Regions from separate parts of the Arthrobacter sp. 05T410 genome, predicted to be linked through region 1. Evidence: riboswitches for the same ligand, from Rfam matches in the RefSeq annotation. Region 1 holds a riboswitch; the other holds the start of a gene.
What was found. A riboswitch is a leader RNA that binds a small molecule or an ion and turns the genes downstream of it on or off. The one in region 1 is predicted to bind glycine.

Region 1 (3,399 bases):
GGATCGCCAGCAGCCCGGCGAGCTCGCCCTGGGAACCGGCGTTGGGCTGGATCGAGACCTGGTCGTAGCCGGTGATCTCGGTCAACTGGCCTTCGAGGTCCTCGATCAGTTCACGCCAGCCGGCGGTCTGGGATTCCGGGGCGAACGGGTGGATGGAGGCGAACTCGGGCCACGAGATGGCCTCCATCTCGGCGGTGGCGTTCAGCTTCATGGTGCAGGAGCCCAGCGGGATCATGGTCCGGTCCAGGGCAAGGTCGCGGTCCGAGAGGCGGCGGATGTAGCGCAGCAGCTGGGTCTCGGAACGGTGCGTGTTGAACACCGGGTGCTGCAGGTAGTCGGAGGTGCGCTCGACGGCGGGGTCCAGGCCGAACGCAGTGTCCGTGCCTGCAGCCGCGGCAGTCACGGACGCGCCGAATGCGGCAATGACGTCGGCGACGACGGCCACCGTCGTGGCCTCGTCGGCGGAGATGCCGACGGTGTCGGCGTCGATGGCGCGCAGGTTGACGCCCTTGGCGTCGGCTGCCGCGATGATCTCAGCTGCCCGGCCCGGCACGGAGACGGTGATGGTGTCGAAGAAAGAGGTGTGCAGCACGTCCAGACCGGCGGCCTTCAGGGAGGCGGCGATGGTCTTCGCGTGGACGTGTACCGCCTGGGCGATTGCCTTCAGCCCGTCCGGGCCGTGGTAGACGGCGTAGAAGGAAGCCACGATGGCCAGCAGGGCCTGGGCGGTGCAGATGTTGGAGGTGGCCTTCTCGCGGCGGATATGCTGCTCGCGGGTCTGCAGGGCCAGGCGGTAGGCGGGAACGCCGGCGTTGTCCTTGGAGACACCCACGAGGCGGCCGGGCATGGAGCGCTCGAGCCCCTTCTGGACGGCCATGTAGGCGGCGTGCGGTCCGCCGAAGAACAGCGGCACGCCGAAGCGCTGGGCGGATCCGACGGCGATGTCAGCGCCCTGCTCGCCCGGGGACGTGATCAGGGTCAGGGAGAGGAGATCTGCCGCGACGGTGACGAGGGCGCCGCGTTCCTTGGCGTCGGCGATCACGGCGGTGTGGTCGAACACGCGGCCGGAGACGCCCGGCTGCTGCAGGACGACGCCGTTGATGACCCCGTCGGGCAGGCCCTTGGAGAGGTCGGCGACCTCGACCTCGAAGCCGAGGGCCTCGGCACGGCCCTTGACGATCGCGATGGTCTGGGGAAGGCAGTCGGCGTCGAGGACGGTCTTGCCGTCGTGCGCCGTCTTGTTCTTATTCGCGCGGCGCATCATCAGCACGGCCTCGGCCACGGCGGTGGCTTCATCCAGCAGGGAGGCGTTGGCGATCGGCAGGCCGACGAGGTCCTGGACCATGGTCTGGAAGTTCAGCAGCGCCTCAAGCCGGCCCTGCGAGATCTCCGGCTGGTAGGGCGTGTACGCGGTGTACCAGGCCGGGGCTTCGAGGATGTTGCGGCGGATCACCGGCGGGGTGAGCGTGTCGTAGTAGCCCTGCCCGATCATCTGCACGGCGGTCTTGTTCTTCGACGCCAGCTTGCGCAGCTCGGCGAGGACTTCGACCTCGCTCAGGGCCGCGGCGAGCGCGAGGTCGGCGTCCTGGCGGATGTCCTTCGGAACGGCGGTGTCCACCAGGGCGTCGACGGTGTCGTAGCCGACAGCCTTCAGCATGGCGTCGACGTCGGCCTGGCGGCGCGCGCCGATATGCCGGTCAACGAAGGACGTGGAGGCTGGGGTAACAGTCACAAGGAACTCCATAACTCAGGCGGCGCAGGGTACGCCACATTGATTCGGGTTCCTCCCCGCTCTGTATTGGACCTGAGAGTTTCCGCGCAGCCCGCGTTTCAGGGCTCCGCTTGCACCGTCGGTGAGCACAGCATGTCCGGGACACGCCTGCTACTTTCCAGAGATGCCTTGCCGCGGCGGTACATGGGCCTGAGAGATTCCTGGGGAGGGTTTGCTCCTACGGCGCCTGCTTGTACCTACTTGCAGGACTCTCCCGCCGCAGATCAAAGGCGTATTTAATTAGGCGTTCAATCGGGGGTGACTACAGTCACAGCTCTCATTGTCCTATGCCGGGCGCGCGTCCGCAAACTCCCTCCCGGCGGCGGACCCAGGTTACGGGCCACGAGCCACCCGGTGGCGAATCCGGCGGCGCGAATTCGCCGGAAACGCCCGGAGTCGCCGCAACTTTCCGGCGTACTCGAACGCTTCCGGCGAATTCGGCGGGGAGTAGGGGGTCGGCGGGGAGTAGGGGGTCGGAGGGGGTGGGTGTGGGCTTCAGCCGCGCAGGCGCTCGACGGCGGCCAGGAGGCTCTGGACGTCCGCCTCGACTTCCGGCGGCGGCCCGCCGGGACCCCGCGCCAGCATGGCGTTGAAGTACAGCCCGTCCCCCATGCACAGGACGGCCTTCGCCATGGCGGGCCCGACGTCGGCCGCCAGCAGTTCCAGCCAGCTCGCCTGGCCGGCGGCGAAGCGGCGGAGCGTTTCCCCGTGCGCCACCTCGGCGAGCCGCGTGGCCGCCACGAAGACCCGGTCCATGGGCGTGTCCGCCCACACCGAGGACTTGATGAAGTACGCCGCCGCCCCTTCCGGGGCTGCCGCCATGGCCGCAACATCGGCAGCCAGGAGCCGGTCCAGCCGTTCCAGCAGGACCGCGATCATGGCCTCTTTGGTCGGAAAATGGTAGAGCAGGCCGCCCTTGGAGACGCCGGCCCGGCGCGCGACGGCGTCCAGCGTCGCGGCGCGTTCACCGACTTCGATGAGCAGGGATTCGAAGGCATCGAGGACGGCCTCGCGGGCGACGGGTTTCCTGGGCATGCCTCCCATCATGCCTGTCCGCGCGCGCATTTCTTAACTGTACCGTCCAGACGGTACAGTTATCCTTATGAGCATTCCATCGATCACCGTAGCCACCAGCACTCCTGCGGCCACCGGGCCCCGGGCACCGTGGCGTGACTGGGTGGCGCTGGCCCTGCTGATGTTCCCCGTCCTGCTCGTGGCCGTGGACAACACCGCGCTCACGTTCGCCCTGCCGGCCATCGCCAGCAGCCTGACCGCCTCCGGCGTCGAACTGCTCTGGATCGTCGATGCCTATCCCCTGGTCCTGGCCGGACTCCTGGTCGCGATGGGTTCCCTGGGCGACAGGATCGGCCGGCGCCGGCTGCTGTTCGTGGGCAGCGCGGGCTTTGCCGCGGTGTCGGCCGTGACGGCGTTCGCGCCGAGTGCGGAATGGCTGATCGCCGGCCGCGCCGGGCTTGGCCTTTTCGGCGCCATGCTGATGCCGTCCACGCTGTCGCTGATCCGGAACATCTTTCCGCAGCCCAACCGGCGCAGGCTGGCGGTGGCGGTCTGGGCCGCCGGCTTCTCCGGCGGCGCCGCCCTCGGCCCGATTGTCGGCGGCTGGCTGGTGG
Region 2 (3,399 bases), on a different contig from region 1:
CCCGCGGGAGTGGTGGTAGCCGCGGATGGCCAGCAGGCCGGCGAGCTCGCCCTGGGAGCCGGCGTTCGGCTGGATGGAGACCTGGTCATAGCCCGTGATTTCGGCGAGGTCAGCTTCGAGGCCGCTGACGAGTTCCCGCCAGCCCTCGGTCTGGGAGTCCGGCGCGAAAGGGTGGATGGAGGCGAACTCTGGCCAGGAGATCGCTTCCATCTCGGCCGTGGCGTTCAGCTTCATGGTGCAGGAGCCCAGCGGGATCATGGTGCGGTCCAGGGCGAGGTCGCGGTCCGAGAGCTTGCGGATGTAGCGCAGCAGCTGGGTTTCGGAGCGGTGCGTGTTGAAGACCGGATGCTGCAGGAAGTCGGAGGTGCGCAGCACCCTCCCGGGCAGCTCGAAGCCCTTGGCCTCCACCACCGGACCGGCGCCAAAGGCGACGACGACCGCGGAGAGGACCTCCGGCGTCGTGGTTTCATCGACGGACACGCTAACTGTGTCCGCGTCGATGAGCCGCAGGTTGATGCCCCGGGCCTCGGCGGCGGCGATGACCTTGGCGGCCTTGCCGGGGACGCGGACCGTGAGGGTGTCGAAGAAGGACTCGCTCGCCAGTTCCCGGCCGGCGATCTTCAGCGTGGCGGCGAGGGCGCGGGTGTTGTTGTGGACGGTCTCGGCGATCGCCTTCAGTCCGTCCGGGCCGTGGTAGACGGCGTAGAACGAGGACACGATGGCCAGCAGTGCCTGCGCGGTGCAGATGTTGGACGTGGCCTTCTCGCGGCGGATGTGCTGCTCGCGGGTCTGCAGGGCCAGGCGGTACGCCGGGACGCCGGCGTTGTCTTTGGAGACGCCGACGATGCGGCCGGGGAGCGTGCGTTCCATGCCCTCGCGCACCGCCATGTACGCGGCGTGCGGGCCGCCGAAGAACAGCGGCACGCCCAGGCGCTGGGTGGAGCCGACGGCGATGTCCGCCCCCTGCTCGCCCGGAGGGGTGATCAGGGTCAGGGCAAGCAGATCCGCCGCCACGGTGACCAGTGCGCCGCGTTCTTTGGCCTCCGCGATCACGCCGGACTGGTCCCACACCCGGCCGGAGACGCCCGGCTGCTGGAGGACGAGACCGTTGATGTCGCCGTCGGGCAGACCGGCGGAGAGGTCAGCGACCTGCACCTCGAAGCCCAGCGCCTCCGCTCGGCCCCTGACGATGGCAATGGTCTGCGGGAGGCAGTCGGCGTCGAGGACGGTCTTGGCCCCGGCAGCGGACTTGTTTTTGTTGGCGCGGCGCATGAGAAGCACGGCCTCGGCAACCGCGGTGGCCTCGTCCAGGAGGGACGCATTGGCGACCGGGAGTGCGGTGAGGTCCTGGACCATGGTCTGGAAGTTCAGCAGCGCCTCGAGGCGTCCCTGGGAGATTTCCGGCTGGTACGGGGTGTAGGCGGTGTACCAGGCGGGGGCTTCGAGGATGTTGCGGCGGATCACCGGCGGGGTGACGGTGTCGTAGTAGCCCTGGCCGATCATCTGCACGGCCGTCTTGTTCTTGGAGGCGAGCTTGCGCAGTTCGGCCAGCACCTGGACTTCGCTGAGGGCGCTGTCCAGGGTGAGGGGCTTTTCCTGGCGGATGGAATCGGGGACCGCGTTGTCAACGAGGCCATCAACGCTGTCGTAGCCGACGGCCTTGAGCATGGTGTCGATGTCGGCCTGGCGGCGGGCGCCGATGTGGCGGTCTGCGAAGGTGGACGGGGACGATTGAACCGTCATGAGAGGAACTCCATAATTCAGGTGGCATCAAGACGCCACGATGATTCGGGTTCCTCCCCGCTCTGTATTGGACCTGAGAGTTTCCGTTTTGCCCTGCTGATAGCAGCGCGCCACTTGCACCGTCGGTGAGCCCGATTGCCCGGACTGCTTTCCAGAGTTGCCTTGCCGCGGCGGTACGTGGGCCTGAGAGATTCCTGGGGAGGATTTGCTCCTACGGCGCCTGCTGAACGTACCGGCAGGACTCTCCCGCCGCAGATCATAAGCTGTGCCACTGGTCGGTGACACAGCTCACAATTTATCCGGTTCCCGGGCAGGATGCAAAATTTATTTCAATTGAGTCGCTGTTCCCTCGGACGACGGCGGGAGCTCTTCGCCGTCGTCCGCTTGCGTGGGTGAGGCGCATGAGGGCCGTGACGTTGATCCGGAACACGCGGTCCCAGAGGTCGTCGTCCACCTCGTGGATCGGACCCAGGAGGTTAATCCATTCGGTGCATTATTCTGGACGGGATACCTTACTTTCTCGTGCGCGCCCCTCCCAGAGCGCCCATATGCAAGGAGCCTCCGTGAGCCTTCCGGATCAAGCGACGGAACAGGCAGCTCCCAGCCGACCACCAAGCCGGACTCCCGCCGGGGATGCCGCTTGGGGGTGGCTGATCGGGATCCTGGCAGGATTGCTCGGCTTGGGCCCTTGGCTGGTATCCGGCGCACAGCTCCCGTTGCAGAACTTGTGGGGCGCAGAGGTCATTCCAGACCAGATGCCTGTGTCGTTACTGCCGCTAAGCCAGTACGAACTCACCACGATCGTGGCCCTCCTCACCGTAGGAGGTGCAGCGGCCGGACTCGCGGTGCGCATCTGGTCTCCTGCCCGACGGCGGCTGGTGGCGTGGTGCGCGGCAGCCGGCGTTCTTGTGGTTCAGTTCACGGCGGCCGCCCAGTCCTTTACAGTGCTCGACGGCGGCTTGACGGGCGGAACAACGGCGAGCCTCTACTTCGCCGGGTTACTCGCGGGCGTGACCGCCTCGCTCGCTGCGGCCCTCGTGGCGCACCTGATGCTCTGCTCAAGGTCACGGAGCCTGACGGCATTGGGCGCCGGACTCATGGCGGTGCCGTTCGCGTCGTGGACGGTGGAGTGGGTTGTCGGCTTTGTTGGGCACATCAACGTCCCCGTCGCAGTGCCGTCAATCGCTCACTGGATTCCCGCCATCCTCGTTGGATGCGCCCTGGCATGGTGCGGCCTTCGTCCTGCGCGGCGGACCGCGGTGTGGGTCGTGAATCTTGCCCTGTTGTGGGTGGTTCCCGCCCTGTTCATCTCCGTCGACTACGTCCTGGGAACCCGTGTACTGGCTGGCGATCTGCAGGAGATGCTGTTGATGAGTCGGCAAATCTTGGCGGCAACACTTGGACCCGAGGGCGGAGCAGCTCCCAAAATCTTGCTGGCCCTGGTCATCGCATCGGCGGGGCTGGGTGCCAAATCCATTGCCGCTCGCCGGCGACCGGACGCGCCCACCTTCCCGTCCACGTAAAATCGGGGCGCCGACCGTGATCCGCGAGGAAGCCCCGCTGGGGGTCGGGTCGCTGCAGTGGTTCATCGAGTGCGACTTCCGCGAGCACTACTTCACGCTGTTCGAGGACGCCCCAGAGACCCACCGCGACCTG

Region 2: another riboswitch for glycine. It lies ahead of gcvP (aminomethyl-transferring glycine dehydrogenase); the one in region 1 lies ahead of gcvP (aminomethyl-transferring glycine dehydrogenase).

What each region holds. Positions count from the first base shown of each region.
Region 1 is NZ_JBFTLP010000016.1:4,094-7,492, forward strand. Features, by position in the region: gene gcvP (aminomethyl-transferring glycine dehydrogenase) at 1-1,744, opposite strand, end outside; glycine riboswitch at 1,784-1,898, opposite strand; glycine riboswitch at 1,900-1,998, opposite strand; gene AC1DFR_RS16730 (TetR/AcrR family transcriptional regulator) at 2,267-2,806, opposite strand; gene AC1DFR_RS16735 (MFS transporter) at 2,874-3,399, shown strand, end outside.
Region 2 is NZ_JBFTLP010000030.1:33,641-37,039, reverse strand. Features, by position in the region: gene gcvP (aminomethyl-transferring glycine dehydrogenase) at 1-1,743, opposite strand, end outside; glycine riboswitch at 1,796-1,903, opposite strand; glycine riboswitch at 1,905-2,002, opposite strand; gene AC1DFR_RS21010 (hypothetical protein) at 2,307-3,266, shown strand; partial or broken gene AC1DFR_RS21005 (protein kinase family protein) at 3,277-3,399, shown strand, end outside.